2 linked regions of the uncultured Dysgonomonas sp. genome follow. Each later gene encodes a partner of the first gene's protein in a complex. Links are inferred from orthologs where the notes say so. Each region holds a gene or a part of one and is shown on either strand. Other genes may lie near its edges. The genes, in order: tsaE and tsaD.

The links.
Region 2: the proteins of tsaE (region 1) and tsaD are in contact, whole or in part, in a crystal structure (PDB 6N9A), measured with the Thermotoga maritima proteins. The link is inferred for uncultured Dysgonomonas sp. from one-to-one orthologs. Residues at the interface, in WP_004082108.1 of Thermotoga maritima: Leu37, Gly38, Lys46, Lys57, Val59, Lys60, Ser61, Thr63, Phe64, Thr65, Leu66, Met67, Val69, Pro71, Tyr82, Arg83, Leu84, Asp86, Asp88, Phe89, Asp93, Ile128, Asp130, Glu131, Arg134; in WP_004082750.1 of Thermotoga maritima: Cys10, Asp11, Arg49, His50, Leu82, Gly84, Gly135, Gly136, Glu154, Thr155, Leu156, Asp157, Asp158, Ser159, Glu162, Asp165, Lys166, Arg169, Leu170, Tyr175, Lys213, Thr214, Leu217, Tyr218, Gln221, Arg222, Asn324.

What each region holds. Positions count from the first base shown.
Region 1 is NZ_LT599032.1:2,989,481-2,999,646, reverse strand. Bases 3,950-6,889 are described here. They hold tsaE (tRNA (adenosine(37)-N6)-threonylcarbamoyltransferase complex ATPase subunit type 1 TsaE), read right to left. Parts: upstream 5,658-6,889; coding sequence 5,241-5,657; downstream 3,950-5,240. Other genes in these bases: QZL88_RS12520 (AraC family transcriptional regulator), read left to right, coding at 6,555-6,889; QZL88_RS12530 (NAD(P)H-dependent oxidoreductase), read left to right, coding at 4,613-5,164; QZL88_RS12535 (radical SAM protein), read left to right, coding at 3,950-4,567. Outside these bases: QZL88_RS12560 (hypothetical protein), read left to right, coding at 1-27; QZL88_RS12555 (YfhO family protein), read left to right, coding at 24-1,715; QZL88_RS12550 (hypothetical protein), read left to right, coding at 1,720-1,929; QZL88_RS12545 (YqaA family protein), read left to right, coding at 1,922-2,365; QZL88_RS12540 (hypothetical protein), read left to right, coding at 2,760-3,773; more of QZL88_RS12535, read left to right, coding at 3,788-3,949; more of QZL88_RS12520, read left to right, coding at 6,890-7,451; QZL88_RS12515 (sugar kinase), read left to right, coding at 7,661-8,704; QZL88_RS12510 (bifunctional 4-hydroxy-2-oxoglutarate aldolase/2-dehydro-3-deoxy-phosphogluconate aldolase), read left to right, coding at 8,717-9,367; QZL88_RS12505 (MFS transporter), read left to right, coding at 9,364-10,166. UniProt on the Escherichia coli protein: Required for the formation of a threonylcarbamoyl group on adenosine at position 37 (t(6)A37) in tRNAs that read codons beginning with adenine.
Region 2 is NZ_LT599032.1:4,512,004-4,522,027, forward strand. What follows is about bases 31-2,828. They hold tsaD (tRNA (adenosine(37)-N6)-threonylcarbamoyltransferase complex transferase subunit TsaD), read left to right. Parts: upstream 31-820; coding sequence 821-1,837; downstream 1,838-2,828. Other genes in these bases: QZL88_RS18570 (DUF2268 domain-containing putative Zn-dependent protease), read right to left, coding at 31-321; QZL88_RS18575 (hypothetical protein), read left to right, coding at 419-766; QZL88_RS18585 (MarR family winged helix-turn-helix transcriptional regulator), read right to left, coding at 1,841-2,290; QZL88_RS18590 (DUF169 domain-containing protein), read right to left, coding at 2,277-2,828. Outside these bases: more of QZL88_RS18570, read right to left, coding at 1-30; more of QZL88_RS18590, read right to left, coding at 2,829-2,996; QZL88_RS18595 (M48 family metallopeptidase), read left to right, coding at 3,152-4,393; QZL88_RS18605 (energy transducer TonB), read left to right, coding at 5,624-6,211; QZL88_RS18610 (hypothetical protein), read left to right, coding at 6,234-6,998; QZL88_RS18615 (CinA family nicotinamide mononucleotide deamidase-related protein), read left to right, coding at 7,576-8,799; QZL88_RS18620 (hypothetical protein), read left to right, coding at 8,955-9,266; QZL88_RS21235 (immunity 17 family protein), read left to right, coding at 9,284-9,565; QZL88_RS18625 (TonB-dependent receptor), read right to left, coding at 9,665-10,024.

The sequences.
Region 1 (10,166 bases):
CGCAAACGGAGTGATGTAAACAAATGATGAATACAATAAATAGTCTTATAGTAACCATAGCAGCTAATAAGAAATCCCATTTCTGGGTTTTCTTTACCACATTGATACTTCTTTCATTTTATATGACAGAAGTCTTCGGCGCGGTGTACGAGCACCCGGGCTATGACTATTACTTTCACCTGAAACGTTTCGAGGCACTGATTACTGCGCTTCGGGAAGGTACTTTCCCGCACTATATAGATTATGCTGCGGCACTGAACTACGGCTATCTGAGCAAGGTATTCTACTCCGATGTGATATTGATTCCTTTTGCCGCATTGGGTATACTTATCGGTTCGTACAATGCATTCGAAGTGATGCTGTTTACCATGACCATTCTTTGCGGAATATTCATGTATTCTGCGGTGAAAACAATATATAAGAGTTCGTTTACTGCTTTTGTTGCAGGGATACTCTATACATTCTCCGTCTATCGCTTCTATGATATTTACAACCGTGGTGCCATGGGCGAAGTCTTTGCCTTTACATTTATTCCCTTGGTATTCCTGGGACTTTACCATATAATTAAAGGCGATTATAAGAAATGGTATATTATTGCCATTGGTTTCAGTCTGCTTATTTTTTCACATGTTATCTCTACGGTTCTCACGTTTATTACAGTGGTGATAGTTCTTATTTTCTACTGTAAACCATTGATAAAAGAACCTAAGAGGATAGCTTATCTCATTCTTGCGGGAATTGTCACTATAGCCGTTACAGCAGTCTATATATTTCCGCTTCTGGAACAGATGCAAGCAAACACATACCGCTATGAAACGAACAACTGGACACTACCTGCCAATGCCAAGATTCCTCTCGATTATGTTTTCTGGGGATTGGTGAGCGGATTCTATTATCGGGATGATATATCGATCGTAGGCATCGGTATTTTGCTGACTTCGGTTATTCTGCTTCGCTTCTTTATCAGGGGTAAATCAGAACTGCTGAAAAGTGTGCATATCGGGCTGCTTATCGGGCTGTTCTATATTTTTGCATCTTCGCAGTTATTCCCGTGGGGACGGTTTCCGTTCACCCTGTTGTCTTTTATTCAATATCCGGGGCGGTTATATCTGCTGGTGACATTCTTCTTTGCTGTAGCAGGGGGATATTACCTTTCGAAAATATTTATGAAAGAAAAAGCCCGTTTCATCGTTGTTTTAGCTGTTATTCTATGCACTTCCATAGTAATATATATGCACAACGATAATTACAGGATTATGCATACCCACATCGGGCAAACAAATGAAAGGCCTGATGCCAGCAATTTTTTCTACCTGAATGGAGCGGAATATGTTCCCGATAAAGCAGAATCTGCTTACCACATTCTTCTTAGAGGTGACAGTATTACTTCCATAAATGGAAATACAACGATTGAAAGCCATAGCCGGGACAAGCATATACTAAGTATCAGCATAAATACGCAAAGCACTGATTCATTGGAGCTCCCGCTTTTCTATTATAAAGGTTACACGGCAGAACTTAACAACAAAGACTTACCAATCATCCAAAGCGCACATGGTCTTATACAAATACCCGTAAATGAAACGGGTGATGTGAAAGTATATTACGAAGGTACAATTATTCAAAAAGTGAGCTTCGGTATTTCCATTCTCGCTATATTTGCATTGTGTATTTATATCTTTATACAGAAAAGAAGGAAACCATCTAAAACGTAATACAATGCAATATTCTAACTGGGATTACATATACGCCATATTCATGCTCATTTTCGGCATTTTTATGATTATCAGTCCGCGCTCACTCATGCGCAAGGCCAAATACGACGAAGAAAGCCTGAAAACTGAATCGTGGGTCAAAAAAGCAGGCATCGGCCTGTGTATAATAGCTCCCCTTTTCGCCCTCTTCATATACTACAAGATGCATGCTTGACGGCTTCGTCGAATATGGCTATATCGGCCTTTTCCTGGCATCTTTTCTGGCGGCAACCATTCTGCCATTCGGGTCGGAATTTGTCTTTGCCGGACTGTTGGCTATGGGGATGAATGCCTGGGGGTGTGTCATTGTAGCTTCGGTAGGCAACTGGCTGGGAGGTATGACCAACTATTACCTCGGTCGTCTGGGAAAAATAGAATGGATAGAAAAATACCTGAAAGTAGACCGGGGCAAGATAGAGAAGATGCAGCAATGGCTGGAGGGTAAAGGCGCGATTATGGCCTTTTTCAGCTTTATGCCCATTGTAGGTGATGTCATCGCGCTAGCTTTGGGATATATGCGGGCAAATGTATATATTGTCAATGTGGCGATGTTCTCTGGTAAATTGCTGCGGTATATATTGATAATGTATGGTGTGAGTTGGATAATATAACGAATATTAATCAGGAAAATTTATCTATATATAGCTAATAGCCGTTAGCCTATAGCTCTTTGAAAAAATTAATTAGCAAATGAGTGAAATAGTGTAACCTTTGTTACCTTTTAACATTTACGGGTTGGTGAGCGCCCTATTTTATTTCACGCTAAGGCGCAAAGCTTTACTTGTAAGCGTTAAGTAGGAGTTCTAATTGTTGACTGCTAATTGTTGACTGTTTACTGATATATGTGTTACTTTTGTTACCTTTTATTAAAAAAATCAGTAAGAAGAAGAGGAGCAGCACGAAGTTTTTAGAAGAAACGTGACACGTCAAAAATAGCGTAAAAAGTGTCAAGTTTGTCAAGTTTTTTAAATATTGAAAATCAAAAAGCAGAATAAAGAAACCATTATGGAAGATATATCTTTGATAGAAAGCATTCGCCAGCGGCCTGCCATGTATGTTGGAAGTAAAGAGGCTAAAGGTATCGCTACGATGATGGAATACCTTATCGTAGACCTGATGTCATCGGCAAATATGGAAGAAGTAGATATAGACCTGACGTCGGATGGCGCAATTGGCATTACATCATCTGCCATAGATGCAGATTCTCTGATAAGAAAACTTGGGCTTCTGAAGAAGGCGGAAAATAGCGAAGGACATAAGAATATTATGGCTCTGTCGGTAATTATAGGTCTAAGCCGATCGGTGAAGATGGAAGTATATAACGGAGGTAAAATATATACGCTCTTGTCTCAAAACGGGCGATTCGAAACAAGTGTAGAAGAGGGCTACCTGAGAGAAGATCTCATTATAAATTTTGTTCCTGACACTGACATATTCGAAACCACAGATATTAGCTTTGAATATTTCTGCTCCGCATTCCGCAAAACGGCTTACCTCAACCCTCAGATAAAAATCAGTTTCAGCGACAATCTGCATAATGATTTCCAACAAAGTGTATTTCATTACCCAAAAGGAATATTCCATAAAATGGATATGTTGGTAATGGAACGAGCGGTCAACGATATCCCTTTTCGCTTAGATATAGAAAAGAAACATAACGGATTTCTTTACAAAATATCTATAGCACTTCTCGACTATGAGACATGCTTTCATATAGAATCTTTTGCAGGAAATACTGTAACTTACAATCATGGATCACTTATCAATGGAATTAAGAAAGGAATAATAAAATTCACAAAAGGAGATACAGATCAGAATAACGATATTGACCTGAGCAATTGGGGACTTATAATTATCGCATCGGTATCCGGTTCAGAATTTACCTTTGGCGGATCTTTGAAAATAGAATTGGAACAGCCCGAAATAGAAAGTGCCGCTGAAGAAATCGTTTACAAAGAATTAACGGACTATATGGAATCTGACAGGGATAAAACCGTTAAATTTGCAGAAAGATTCTAAGTTTAAAAGAAATCATGTCAACCATCTTATTTCACGAAATTGTATTCGGCCCTATACACAGCCGCCGACTTGGTAGTTCGCTGGGAATGAACCTATTGCCCTACGACGGCAAACTGTGTTCGTTCGACTGTATTTACTGTGAATGCGGATACAATAAAGACTTCAGAACGAAGACAAAACTTCCCGACCGCGAAAATGTAAGAGCGGCATTAGAAGATAAACTGATACGGCTCAAAGGCGAAAATACCTCCATTGATGTCATAACCTTTGCCGGAAACGGGGAGCCGACTATGCATCCCCAATTTGCCGGAATCATTGATGATACGATAGAACTGCGGAACAAATATTTTCCAAAGGCAAAGATCAGCGTATTATCGAATGCGATGCATGCCGGCAAACAGAAAGTCTTCGATGCGCTGGAAAAGGTAGATAATAATATACTTAAACTTGACTCTGGCATATTGGAAACCGTGCGTCTGATAGACCGTCCCAATTCGCCGGAATACAGTATCGAGAAACAAAAGGAGATATTCAATCGCTTCAAGGGCAATTTCATTATGCAAACAATGTTTGTAACGGGTAGCCACAATGGAAAAACCGTGGACAACACCACAGAAGAGGAAATCTCGACATGGTTGCAAGTGGTGAAGGAAACCAACCCGCGTGAAGTAATGATATACACTATCGACAGGGAAACTCCCGAAAAGAATCTCGAGAAAGCGTCTGTGGAGAAATTAAAGGAAATCGCAAAGCGTATCGAAGAATTAGGAATAAAGGTCAATGTTGCAGGTTAAGCAATATTGATAATAAACAACTCTATAAATAAATTAAACATAATAATGGTAACAATCGTATTCAGCCACCCATGGCATGGTAGTTTTAATAAAGCTATTTTAGACACAATTACAGCAAAATTCGAACAACAAAACAAGGCTTATCAGGTTATCGACCTCCCTAAAGATAAATTCAACCCGTCATTTTCAGAAGCAGAACTTGCAGTATACAATCAGGGAAAGGCTATCGACCCGCTCGTTCTGAAATATCAGGAGATGCTGAAAAAATCTGATGAGGCTATATTCATATATCCGATCTGGTGGGGAACAATGCCTGCTATACTGAAAGGCTTTTTCGACAAAGTACTCCTTCAAGGTTTTGCTTTCAGCTATGAAAATGGGTGGACTCCATTACTCAAAATCGGACGGACTACAGTAATCACAACATCGGAGAGTGCCGGCGAAATATTTAAGCCTTTTGTTCAGGATTATTTTATTCCTAACATGCTTTATTCGGTAGGTATAAACAATGCCACATGGCTCAATTGTGAGCACACTTCTACCGGTACGGACGAGATGCGTAAAGACTTCCTCAAGAAAGTGGAAGCTACGGTGTGATATAGAAAAACTTAAAAATACAAAGGGACAGACTATACAGCCTGTCCCTCCTTATCTTCTATAAAGAACCTGAACATTAAGCACCAACGACTACACTCCTACTCCCATCTTCCAACACCTTGATACTAACAGTCACTGTATCGGCCGGCAGGAGGTTCTCAATCAGTTCGGGCCACTCGATAAAGCAAAGGCTACCACTGTAGAAATAATCTTCGTAGCCAAAATCGAAAGCCTCTTCCACTTTGTTAATCCGGTAGAAATCGAAGTGGTAAATCAGTTCTCCGCTATCGGAACGATATTCGTTGACTATGGCGAATGTAGGGCTGTTTATAGTATCAGATACCCCTAGCTTCTCACAGATGGCTTTGATGAAAGTAGTCTTGCCTGCTCCCATTTCGCCGCGAAAAGCAAAGACAGTATTATCGCCCATTGCCTTTACAAATTCGGTAGCAGCCTCGTCTATGTTCTCAAGAGATTTTATTGTAATATTCATATTTAGTTATCATTAATTTGATTACAAAGATATATTTTGTCTTTCATTCTTTCTACTTTTTTACGCCTATCTCCTTATTTTATTTGATGAGGTTTACATAAAATTATCTATATGGAAAGAAAAAGGAGTTGCAGTATAAGAAAAAGGAGAATTATATCTATTTGTCCGTTTTGAAGATAATAACAAAGCTATGTAGATTTTGTTAGTTAATTCTTATGAGGAAGCAGAAATTATATTACAGCCCGGCCCTTTTTATTAAAAATAAATATTGTCTTAATTATGATTTACTCTCTTTAGCAGAAGCAAATGATAAAAACAATTATTTACTAAAAGATGCCTCAAAAAGAAACTTGGATAAATAATTTTGACTAAATTTCAATTTTTAATCTTTAGGCTATGATACTATTAATAAAAAATTCCTTTGTTGCAAATTTCTAAAGATTCAGAAATTACCGTTTCCGGGATTATATATTCAATATTTTCAAGTATATAGTTTTAGCCTTGACAACATTGCAAAATAGCTGATTAAATACAGCTGACAATTACCATGTGAATGTATTTTTCGTATCTTTCGTGCTATGAAAAAGATTAAGGGTCATTAAGATTTTTAGGTACAATACCTTCGTTTGAGCAAACTAAGTCAATTGGGCGATCCGTTGGAACCTTTAAATGCGAGGTTGATTGAACGTTATTCTTTTGAATAAAATAAGCTTAAACAACGATTACGAACTACTGATCTGGAATTAGTTTTATATAATTTTTCCAGTCCTGACTTTTCTTCTTCTATTGATATAGAAAATTTCATAACAAATTAGCTATAAGATAATGCATTAAACAATCAGCCAATTACGTAAGAATGCGACAATAAATATTAAAAATTACTTAATTAAGCAGAATATGGGAAGAAAACGACAGGTATTATTTGAAAAGATCATTTATCAGGATGGTTATTCGTTTGGCGAACGCACGTTCCGTTTCGACTCCATTTATAAGACATGGCACTATCATCCCGAATATGAATTAATGTATATCCGTGAAGGTGAGGGTAATTTTTTTATCGACAACGCCGTTTATCCGTTCAAAAAAGGCGATTTGTATTTCATTGGGGCCAACATCCCTCATATATTTGCGTGCGATATGGAGTACAACAAAGCGCAAGGCTACACATACATACGCCAAGTCGTACAATTTACCGAGAAGATTTTACCTCAGGACTTTACAGAACAACGAGAGTTTAGTAATATTGCCAGACTGTTAGACAGAGGACGATTTGGTATCGATTTTACGGCATCACGGTCGGCGAAACAGGTGGTCGAATTGTTGGACATGATACCGGAAAGCAACAGTATTCGTAAAATATGGGACGTGTATAAAATGCTGGATATTCTTGGGCAGGAGCAGGATTATGAACAACTGCTTGCTTACGACTGTAATGAGTTGGGCAACCATAAGGATGATGTTGTAAATAAAGTTTATCTCTATCTTAAGGCTAATATGCATAATGAGATAAGGCTTAACGACATTGCTGAGTTTGTGAATTATTGTCCCAATACGCTTTGTAACTACTTTAAGAAGAGTACCGGTAAGACTATATTTAACTATCTGAACGAGATACGCATACAACATAGCTGGAAATTGCTGGCTCATACAGACAAAAATATAGTGGAGATTGCCTACGAATCTGGGTACAATAGTATCTCACACTTCAATGAGCAATTTGTAAAATATAGCGGTGTAACGCCCACCGATTATCGTGTCTCGCATCAAAAAAGCATGGAACTAAAAGGGTTATAGCTAGTTATTACTCGTATTATTAAGACATCTGAATGTTGAATCTCAGCATTAAGGTGTCATTTTTACCTTCTTAATATTAAGCTATTCTGATCAAAATATTAAAATACCGTATGGATTTTAGAAAATAGACAAAAACATTCTCTGAAAATAGCTATTATTTTGTGTTAGTGATTAAACACTAAGCCTATTAACCTAATACAAAAAGAAAAATGAGCAAGAAAATAGTCTGTTTCGGAGAGATAATGTTACGTCTGGCAGCTCCCGGATTTCTAAGATTCAGTCAAGCCGACAGCTTTATTGCGACCTACTGCGGCGGAGAGGCAAATGTAGCTGTATCACTGGCAAATTTCGGGCTAAATGCCGAATTCGTAACCCGACTTCCTGACAATGATATCGCTCGTGCGTGTCTGCAAAGTTTACACAAGTACAGTGTCAAAACGCCAAATGTAATCTATGGCGGCGACCGTTTGGGAGTTTATTTCCTTGAAACCGGAGCAGTAGCCCGCCCGGGAAAAGTGATTTATGACCGTACGCATTCATCGATTTCAGAGATTGAAACAGGGATGATAGATTGGCATAAGATTTTCGAAGGAGCTGATTGGTTTCATTGGACAGGTATCACACCTGCCATTTCACAAGGAGCGGCAGATGTATGCGCTGAAGCTATCAAAGTTGCCCGAGAGATGGGATTGACGGTTTCTGTCGACTTGAACCATCGTAAAAACCTGTGGAAATACGGCAAAACCGCATCGGAAGTGATGCCCGAATTAGTAGCCGAATGCGACGTTATACTCGGGAATGAGGAGGATGCAGAAACTGTATTCGGCATTAAACCCGAAAATTTTGATGCAACCCAAACCGAAGGATACATCGAAGCCACGGCTTTTGAATCGGTGTGTCGCCAATTGATGGATCATTTTCCACAGGCTAAAAAAGTGGTGATAACACTGCGCGGTTCGATTAATGCAAGTCACAATACATGGTCGGGGGTTCTTTATAATGGCGACAAACTGTATACTGCACCAACATATAACATTACGTATATAGTAGACCGTGTCGGCGGTGGTGACTCGTTTATGGGAGCATTGATTTACGGATTGTTGGCTTGGCCGGAGGATGACAAACAGGCGTTGGAATTTGCTACTGCAGCCTCGTGCCTGAAGCATACGATGTATGGAGATTTTAACCTAACGACTGTTACTGAAGTTGAAAACCTTATGCATGGTGATGGTAGTGGACGTGTCGTTCGATAAAAACAGATGATTATGGGAGAATTTTCATGGACGCTTTTCGAACAAATACCCATTGTGGGAATCATCCGAGGCATGCAACGCGATGTCTACGAGCAGGTTTTGCCGCTCTATGTCAAGGCAGGACTGACCAATATTGAGATCACAATGAATACACCCGATATGTGTGGGTTGATGCGATACACACTTGAACAATACGGTTCGCAATTGAACGTCGGAGCAGGGACGGTGTGCTCGTTAGACGATTTGAATAATGCTTTGGATGCTGGAGCGCAGTTTGTGGTAACTCCGATTGTGAACGAAGAGGTTATCTGTGAATGCCTGAAGCGTGAAATTCCGATATTTCCGGGAGCAATGACACCGTCAGAGATATATCGGGCATCGTCTTTAGGCATAGAAGTGGTAAAGCTGTTTCCGGCAGGAAATTTAGGTGTGGCTTACCTAAAAGATGTGAGAGGCCCTTTGAGCGAAGTACGATTCTTGCCTACAGGTGGTATCAGCCTCGAAAACATGGCTAACTTTCTAAAAGCCGGAGTAGAAGGATTTGGAATAGGCTCACCGCTGTTCGATAAAACGATGATCGATGCGCAAGATTGGGATGGGCTGTACGGACATTTTAGAAGTTATGTAACCTTGATGAATACTTATAAATCGAACAGAAAATGAAAATGAAAAATTATCGCTGGGTGGTGGTCGCATTACTGTTCATCGCCACGACCATAAACTATATGGATCGGCAGATAATCGGGTTGCTGAAACCGATCTTGGAAAGCGAATTCAGCTGGACAGAGACCGACTATGCCCATATTATTATGGCATTTACGGCGGCGTACGCTGTAGGGTTGTTGGTTATGGGGCGCTTCATCGACTGGATCGGGACGAGATTCGGATTCGCGATCTCGGCAACAATATGGAGTCTTGCAGGCATGCTGCATGCCGTAGCCCGAAGCGTTGGAGGTTTTTCTTTCGCACGCATTGGTTTGGGAATCGGTGAAGCAGGTAACTTTCCGGCATGTACCAAAGCCGTCTCGGAATGGTTCCCGAAACGGGAACGTGCCGTGGCAACCGGTATTTTCAACTCAGGAACAAGTATAGGAGTCGTTTTAGCGCTGATACTGACTCCTATAATCCTTAGTTCGTACGGCTGGCACGAGGTGTTCTGGATTACGGGTGGTATCGGGCTGGTTTGGGTTGTATTGTGGCTGTGGCTGTATGAGCTTCCAAGGCGGCAAAAACGCATCACTGAAAAGGAGTTGGCATTGATCGAAGAGGACGGTGAAGAGGTTGCGGAAAACGCTCCGAAAGTCAAATGGATTTCGCTGTTCCGAAAGCCTCAAACATGGGCCGTGATCTCTGGTAAGCTGTTTATCGACCCGATCTATTGGTTTTTCCTGTTTTGGTTGCCATCGTATTTCCGTACAAGTTTCGATATAGATCTCTCGAAACCGAGCATCCCACTGATGAT
Region 2 (10,024 bases), 1.5 Mb from region 1 along the record:
ATCGAAAGTAGTTAATGCATCTTTGTATATTTGCATCAGTGCAGGATGGGAAAAGTAATCTCTGAGGGTAGGGAAGAAAGTGGCAGGATCACTATTGTCTATGGCTATACGTCCGAAGGCAGGAAGCAGGAGTGGATATTTCTCTTTCAATCCGGATTCTTTTACGGCGTCAGGTTGCTGAAGATAATTGTATACATCTTTGTCGAAACGTAAGATGGTTATTTTTTCTTGTTGCGATAACCCGCTGTTTTTCTTTGTTGTGCCTGAGCATCCAATGAAAGACAGGATGATAAAAGTCAGCAGATATACTCTATTTCTCATTTGTATCCTTTTATGAATTCTTCTTTGCGAAGGTAATTTATATTTCTTAATTTTGTACCACTTTTACAAGCCATATAATTAAAAAACGCACAATATTATGCTTTATTTTAAAGAAGATATCCCAAACAAGGATAATAAACTGATATATATTTATAAGGGTATAACAGTCGTTCAGATGCAGAACGAAGTAGAAATGCTAATGTTATCATTAGGCTATAAACATCTGGGACAGGGATTATTCGAAAAGGGAAGCCGGATGATGCGTTTGTTGTTCGGGGCATTCTGTAAATACTTTAAATTCAGAGTGCGTATAGAGGATTATAACAATGGTGAAGTGAAAGTGACTGTATCGAAAGATACGACAGGATTGTCGGGTGGTGCAATTGGGGCGAATCAGGTGAAAAACGAATTTTACAATTTATCCCGGGCATTCCAAACAATATAATGGAAACGATGTTATAAGTCTTTGGATTTATAATATATAAAATACAATATTTGAATGATAACCATACTAGGCATAGAGTCGTCTTGTGATGATACTGCGGCAGCAGTTATCAGGGACGGTTTACTTCTATCTAATATAATTTCCAGCCAGAAAGTGCATGAGAACTACGGAGGTGTAGTTCCCGAACTGGCATCACGCGCACATCAGCAGAATATAATACCGGTTGTAGACCAGGCATTGAAAAAAGCGGGGGTAAACAAGAACGAACTGACGGCGATAGCTTTCACGCGCGGTCCCGGTCTGATGGGATCCTTGCTGGTAGGTACTTCTTTTGCTAAAGGACTATCTTCCGCGTTGAATATTCCGATGATAGATGTAAATCATCTGCACGCTCATGTGTTGGCTCATTTTATTAAGGAGGATAAAGATGATAACAATCAGCCTCAGTATCCTTTCCTGTGCCTGTTGGTGTCGGGTGGTAATTCACAGATTATCCTTGTCAGATCGTACAAGGAAATGGAGATCATAGGCCAAACAATAGATGACGCAGCTGGTGAAGCTTTCGACAAATGCGCCAAGGTGATGGGGCTGGGATATCCCGGAGGGCCTGTTGTTGACCGCTTGGCTAAAGAGGGTGATGCAGATAAATTTAAATTCAACAAACCTCACATATCGGGTTATGATTATAGTTTCAGTGGTCTGAAAACTTCTTTCCTGTATTTGCTCCGCGATGAATTGAGAAAGGATCCTGACTTTATAGATAAGAATAAAGCTGACCTTTGTGCTTCCCTTCAAAAAACGATTATCGATGTATTGATGGAGCAATTACGTAAAGCGGCCAAAGATCTGGGAATTAAAGAGGTTGCCGTAGCCGGTGGTGTGTCGGCGAACTCGGGACTTCGTGCTGCATTTGAAGATCATGCAAAGCGTTTCGGTTGGAAAATACATATACCTCCGTTTGGCTATACGACGGATAATGCAGCCATGATAGCTATGACAGGCTATTTCAAATATGAAGACAAAGAATTTTGTCCGATGGAGGCAGCGCCGTTTTCGAGAGTGGTAATGTAATAACTACATTTTCTCCGCATCTGATAGATTGTTCTCCACTTTTGCCAACAACTTAAGAAAGATATTTATTTCATCTTCCGATAATCCGTTGGTGAATATTGCCGTAGCTTCTGTCCAGCAGGTAATTACTTCTTGTCTGATGCTCTCGGCGCGAGGCAATAGAAATATGTTATAGCTACGGCTGTCAGTTATGCTTTTTTGCTTGACCACATATTTAGCGGTGCATAATTTGTCTATAATGCGTGTTGTATTAGCAAAATCTTTCTTTGATTTCTTTGTAAGTTCACTAAGAGACAGGCCATCATCGAGCCATAGATAGTATAAGATTACCCATTGCTCAGGGGTGATATCTAATCCTTTTTCACTGATAAGTCTGAATGCCAGTCGCCGGAGTTGGGCGGCAACAGATGCTATCTGGTGATTGATACTGTTTTCGAAATTATATTCCATCATTGATTCGCGCTTTAACTTTGCCCCATGCATGGGTATCTACAAGGCAGGATTCTTCAAATGTATTGTACATCTCTTTCAGGCGGGACATTGGTATTGCAAAACTTAATATATTTGCTTCTACATGAGGACGTACCGATGGGTCGAACAGTCCGAGAAATGACCGTTTGCCGTTTCTTTGATTTTCGGCAACTACCTGTGAAATAGTGGAGCTGCATCCGGAACCAAATGGAGCAGATACCGCATCTGGTTCATTGGTGTCGAATAAAGTCCATGAAATCAATCCTGTTAATACATCAGGCGTGGCGAAGAATATAATACCTTCGATATCGTCTAATATATCCAGATTATCTATTCGTGAAAAATGAAGGTATGCTTTGCCTGTAGGAGAGAAGCCAATATTTTCTACAAACTCTTTGACCATCTCCGGAGTCTTCTTGTATCTTTCTTTTAGTGAGACGAAAGACGGAATCCGTTCTTCCGGAAATTCAGAGAATCCGGTGTAAAACTTGCCACCCATACAACCGATTGTTTCTCTATCCAAACATATTGGTGCGCCTTTACGTACAATATCAAGTGCTTTAAAATAGCACCCATTTACTCTTTGTGGCACAGGTTCGGCTATGTCTGAATACCAGAAAGCTATAGGTAATTCTATATTCTCACCAAATGCATATTGCAGTTTATTTATTAAATCAGTAGATTTCATGATCTTGTAATTTATTTGTTATGACAAATATATTTACATTGTTTGTTATGACAAATAAATTGACGTTGATAATTCTTAGACTTTATATCTTTTATTGATAATTGTAAATTATCACTCATAATTATAAATCTTATCTTTGTAGAAAAAACGTATCTATGTCTCTATACTTAAGCATTATCCTACTTGTAGTTGTCCTCGATTTTGTCTGGACGCAATACTTGGCGTATCGTAACCGTAAGCGGATGAGCCCCGAAATTCCTCCATTACTGGAAGGGATTTACGATAAAGACGAATATGCCAGACAGCAAGCCTATCAAAAGATAAACAGCCGCTTTGGCTTGTATACAAGCCTTTTCTCTTTTATCGTAATGTTACTGGTCCTGTCTTTGGGTATTTTTGGCTGGCTCAACGAGTTGCTGAGACAATTTATAAATAATGAAGTCATTCTTACTCTGGTTTTCTTTGGTATAGTATATATTGTGAACGATATTATCACTTTGCCATTCAGCTATTATGCTACCTTTGTGATTGAAGAACGCTTCGGATTCAATAAATCGACTAAAGCTATTTTCTGGTTCGACCAGTTGAAAGGTTTACTGCTCACAACTGTTCTAGGGGGCATTATACTGGCTCTTCTGGTATGGTTTTATGAAACTCTGGGTACATATGCATGGTTGTACGCCTGGGGGGCAGTAACCGTATTTTCTTTATTTATGACCTTGTTCTATTCCAATATTATAGTGCCTTTATTCAATAAGCAGACTCCGTTGGAAGATGGCGAACTCCGGGATGCAATCGAGGCCTTTTCCCGGGAAGCAGGTTTTTCGATAAAGAATATATACGTAATGGATGCATCTAAACGTTCCAGTAAAGCAAACGCTTATTTTACCGGCTTTGGAGTTAAGAAACGTATCGTATTGTTCGATACATTGATTAATGATCTTAGTACGAGTGAAATAGTCGCTGTACTGGCACACGAAATAGGTCATTATAAAAAGAGGCACACATTGCAGGGTATGTGCATATCCATCTTATATACAGGAATTATTCTTTTCCTGTTATCATGGTTCCTCGATAATGAAGCCATTGCTTTGGCATTGGGAGGGAAAGAGGCTTCCTTTCATTTGGGTCTGATTGCTTTCTCTGTTCTATTTACTCCGGTTTCGATGATTATAGGTCTGTTTTCGAGTATGCACAGCCGTAAGAATGAATATCAGGCAGACGCCTATGCTGCCGGTTTTGGCTTGGCAGATTCATTGATAAGCGGATTGAAGAAGCTATCGGTAAAGTCACTGAGCAATCTGAATCCTGATCCGCTATATGTATTTTTCTATTATTCACATCCGACTTTGCTGCAACGGATGGAGGCATTAATGGAAATTGATGATAAAAAGTAAATTTTTATAAAGTATCATTAAACCTTTTAATTTTATTATATTCATATAATATAAACGGGGCTGAAAAACAGCTATTCATAATCTAAAAAATAATGCCTATGAAACGCTTTTATATAATTATCATTTCGTGCCTGATATTATTGCCTGTAAATATATATGCCCAGGGAGGAAAGAAAGAAAAGGTTAGCAAAGATATTTTCGGTAATACCATTATCGAAGATGAAGACGGAAGTAAAACAACAATAAAGAAAGATATTTTCGGAAATACTGTGATAGAAGATAATAAGGGCAATAAGAAGACTATCAAAAAGGATATTTTTGGAAATACTGTGATAGAAGATAACAAGGGAAATAAAGAAACGATCAAAGAAGATATTCATGGGAATACTGTAATCGAAGATAACAAAGGGAATAAGAAAAGAGTAAAAGAGGATATTTTCGGGAATACTATCATTGAAGACAATAAAGGAAATAAAACGACCATACGAGAGAATATTTTCGGTGATAAAGTAATAGAAGATAATAAGGGGTATAAGAAAACTATCAAAAAGGATGTATTCGGAAATACTATCATTGAAGATAATAAAGGAAATAAAACAACTATCGAAGAGGATGTCTTTGGCGATAAAGTGATCGAAGACAACAAAGGGAACAAAACGAAAATAGGAAAAGATATCTTCTATAACATGATTGTTGAAACGAACCGGAGAAAAGTAAAAATAGGCCGTGATATATTTGGTTATCTTCAATATGAAGAGAATAATAGAAGGAAGGCATATCTGAAAAAAGATATTTTCGATGCCTGGATTTTTACGGATGATAATAATAATGAAATAAAGTATTCCATGGAGTTTTGGGAAGATATTCAGCGTGATTTCAGAGGTGATGAAGAAGAGACCTTTTTCTGGCTGATGGATATGTGCCATGGATTGACGGACTACAAAGAAGAATATAAAGTTGATATTTTCGGACATCTTCAATTCAGCAACAACAAGAATGAACGGGCGTCACTGTCTAAAAATATTTTTGATGAGATGGTTTATGAAGACACCAAAGGGAGTAAAATGATATATCCGCAGAATTTTTGGAATAAGATGCGCAAACATAGTTCGGATAAAAAAATATTTATGGATCTTATACAACGCTATCTGTTCGAATAGGGAAATTTATTTATGGAATTTCAGTATTTTCATACTCTATTTAATATCAGAATGAAAAACACGATTGAGTATGAGAATGTATTTCACTTTTCCTCTATTTTTGTCTTTTTATTTGTGCATATATTCCCAACAGAATAAAGAAGTCAGACCATTTTACGTGAAAAATGATACACTCATAGAGAATCGGTTACTTTTGGATTCAAAGCAATTAAACGAAATAAATATTGAGGAATTCACGGAACCACCAATCTTTATAAGTACAGAAATACTCCCTCAATTTGTAGGCGGAGATAGTGTGATGGAGGCATTCTTTAATAAGAATATCCGGTATCCCCGTACAGTAACCAAAGGGGAAGTGCAGGGTTTTGTTATTGCAAGGTTTGTTGTATTAAAAGATGGCAAAATTGATCCACGAAATATAAAAATAATAACATCTCTTTCGCATGATTGCGACAACGAGGTTGTGCGTCTACTACACAAGATGCCTTCTTGGATGCCTGGAAGACAAGGAGGATTTCCAGTCCCTTTTTATCAGACTATAGGCGTTTATCTGGGAAAGAAAAAACTTAAGACAGTAAGGCGTTTGGTGCCAGGCGAAATTAATGTGGATGAATGCAAATGGAACGGTTATCACGAAATTATAGAAAAACGATATTAATAATAGCCAAAACCTTTATACCATGTTGAAAAAACTACATCTTACCTGTTTTGCTTTTGTTTTATTATTTCCTCTTTTTGCTCAGGAACCACAGACTATTCATGTGATGGTGGCTTTGTGCGATAATAAATATCAGGGCATAGTGAAAGTACCGAAAGGAATAGGTAACGGGCAAGATCCGAATTCGAATCTGTACTGGGGATGCGGATATGGCATTCGTACTTATTTCAGAAAAAGTTCTGACTGGAAGGAGGTGAGGCGGCTAAAGGCTGACGATATCCGTCTCGAACGTATTGTCTTCAAACATAAAACGAAAGATTACTACCTTATCGCCGATGCTTATGACGGACAATACATAAAGAACTGTACAGAAGATTTCCTCAGCTCATGTTCAGGGAGTAAGAAGGATACTGTAATGATCGGGAAAACGGTTGTCGGACTCAATGGGAATGCTAAACTACTCGCTTATATAGGGCATAACGGGTTAATGGATTTTTCGTTGGCAAATACTTATAGCACTGTAGATGGTAAAACGCGTGATGCGATAATCCTTGCTTGCTATAGTAAGCGGTATTTTACACCGTATCTGCGTTCAGCTAAAGCCAATCCATTGCTTTGGTCTACCCATCTGATGAGCCCCGAAGCATACACATTACATGATGCAATCGCTACATACATCGCAGGAGGGACGAATGCTGCTGTGCGGGAAAGTGCTGCTGCCGCTTATAATAAATATCAGAAATGCGGGATAAAAGGCGCCAGAGGATTATTGACTACCGGATTCTGAATTATGTGAATCAGTATTTGAAAACTTTATCTATGTATATAGCTGATAGCCTTTAGCTGTTAGCAGATGGTTCTTTGAAGTATTGATCGGCCCCTCCAACCTCCCCAAGGGGAGGCTACAAAGAGGGTAAAAGTAATAGGTAGAAAAAGTGTTACGTTTGTTACTTTTTAACAAGTAGTAAGCTGAAAGTTATATGAGATACGAGTAGACAAGACACGAGATACAAGCTGCTAACTGATGACTGTTCATTGTTCACTGATAACTGAACTGTTATATGTGTTACCTTTGTTACTTTTTATATAGTGTTCTTTGTGCTCCTCGTGGTAAAGATATTAACCACTAAGTGCACGAAGGAAATCACAAAGGGATAAAAGGATAAAAAACTGTTACCTTTGTTACCTTTTTGCACGTTAGAGCCTCTGTGTGAGAATACTGTTTACTGAAACGTTGATAATTTTCGGGTTTGCCCTAATTCTTAATTCTTAATTATTCGTTCTTCATTAATTCCTGTTACCTTTGTTACTTTTTAACAGTAAATAAGGCAAAACTTATATTTGTAATAACTGATAGAATAGAAATGAAAGCAGCAATAATTACAATCGGCGATGAAATTCTCATCGGGCAGATTGTCGACACCAATTCGGCATGGATAGCGCAGAAACTTACACTCGCAGGATTTGAAGTAGAAGAAATGCAATCGATAGGAGACGATGCACAACAGATAAAGGTTACCATAGAAGAGGTATTTTCCCGTGTAGACGTTATTCTTATGACCGGTGGACTGGGCCCGACGAAAGATGATATAACCAAGAAAACACTTTGCGACTATTTTGGTACGACGATGATTTTTGATGACTCTGTTCTCGAAAATATACAGAATGTAATATCCAGTTTTACGACTTTGAATGAACTGACCCGCAATCAGGCCTATGTGCCAAAAGATTGCACAGTGATACAGAACAGGGTAGGGACGGCTCCGATTACGTGGTTCGATTATATAGGCAAAGTGCTTGTGTCTATGCCGGGAGTTCCCCACGAAATGCGGTATGTGATGGAAAATGAGATCATTCCCCGTCTACAAGCTAAATATGATCCGGATGCATATCTCAAACGTGTATTCATTGTAAAGGGATATACCGAATCGGCATTAGCGATGTATATTGCCGACTTTGAAGATAATCTGCCCGAGGGTTTCGGATTGGCATATCTGCCTTCTCCCGGATTGATGAAGCTGCGTCTGTTTGTTCGGGGAGAGCATCGTTTGGAGGAATTGAATGAGCAGGTAAAAAAACTTCAGGATATATTAGGAAGTGCTATTTTGGCAGAGAAAGATATTACGGTAGAGAAGTTGCTGGGAGAACGCCTTTTCGAAAAGGGCTTGAGCCTGGGTACAGCCGAAAGTTGTACAGGAGGTAATATTGCTCATACCATTACTTCTATTCCGGGTTCGTCCCGTTATTTTAAAGGTTCTGTCATATCATATGCCAATGAAGAAAAAGTGAATATATTGCATGTATCACAGGATTCATTGGATCGCTTTGGTGCAGTGAGTGAGGCTGTCGCTGAGGAAATGGCCAAAGGAGCACAGAAGATACTGAATGTGGATTGCTCTATTGCAACTACCGGTATTGCCGGCCCTGATGGAGGTACGGAAGAGAAACCGGTAGGTACAGTCTGGGTTTGTACAACTTATAAGGATAGATGCGTGGCCCGGAAATATCAACTGGGACAATTTCGCGAAGCAAATATTGTACGTGCGACCAACATAGGAATGTTACAATTGCTGGAAATGCTGGAATGACAGCAAATTAATAGTTCTCGTGTTATTTTTCAATAAAATTATTGCTTTTAGCTTTTGTTTAATAAATTTATGAAGCTATATAGTGTTATTAATTTATATCCATATTATATTTATAAAATAATACACATACTCACAAACAATAATATGTACTGTCTATGAAACTTAACGACGAATCTGACAATAAGCCTGTAATAACCACACGCTATGTTTTGGATGCCAATTCTTTGATTACATATGTAGTATATGATGAAGATGGTGACTGGCAGTTTTTTAGTGATGAGGATATTACGGAAAGTGATGCCTGCGTAGTTTCTGTAAAGCAAATATTGGAGCTGGATGATAGTCTTAACGAACTCGAACTGAAGCCGGGGCAGGCAGCTGAAAGAAGTGATGCTGATGCACCCTGGCAAACAATCAAGCAGAAAAGTAGCCGGAATAATTCATTTGCAGAAGATGATGAAAATTAACTGTCTGGCTATTGTTAATGAATCGATCGGATAATATTTTTAGTAGCATAGGAGACATCTTTTCAAATAATCCTGCTTTTTATGGGATATTTATAGTCGTTTTGGGGATCATATTTCTGCTTACGGCTATATACGATGCTAAGTGGATTTTTGGAAATACTACATCTTTCAATATACAAAAAGTACAGGGGTGGGTAAATCTTTTCGGTCGAAAGACAACCCGGATTGCTGTCGGGATAATGAGTCTTGTGCTCATCTTAACAGGTTTGCTAATAACATACATTTATGCCTTCGGATAAAAAGCGTAGCCTCCGCACGACATCCCGTCTGTAGAGGCTACTTTGTAAACACAATCAATATTAAGTTTAGCCCTAATATTATTCTCTTGTGAAGAACCCTTATTTCTTAGTGCCCGACATGATGCCGGCATCTGTATCGTCGTTATTCAGGCGTTTGTTTGCAGCCTTGTACTGGCGTCCGAAGTTCAGGTTGAGCGTGAAGTTTACCATCACTATCTGTGCCAGATCATCGGAGTAGACATTCGATACATTCGGCGCAAGCCAGGAATAGTTTTTACTACCCTGTGTATAGTCTTTGCTGAATGGATTGAACATACCTGCTGACAGGCTCCATTTTTCGGCATTATATCCAACCATAAGAACATGAAATTTCTCTCCTATATCCTGCGTTTCTCCCCAGTAATTGTTCCAGCGGGTCATTAGTTCAAAATTGAGCATCCACCGTTTATAATTAGCGGT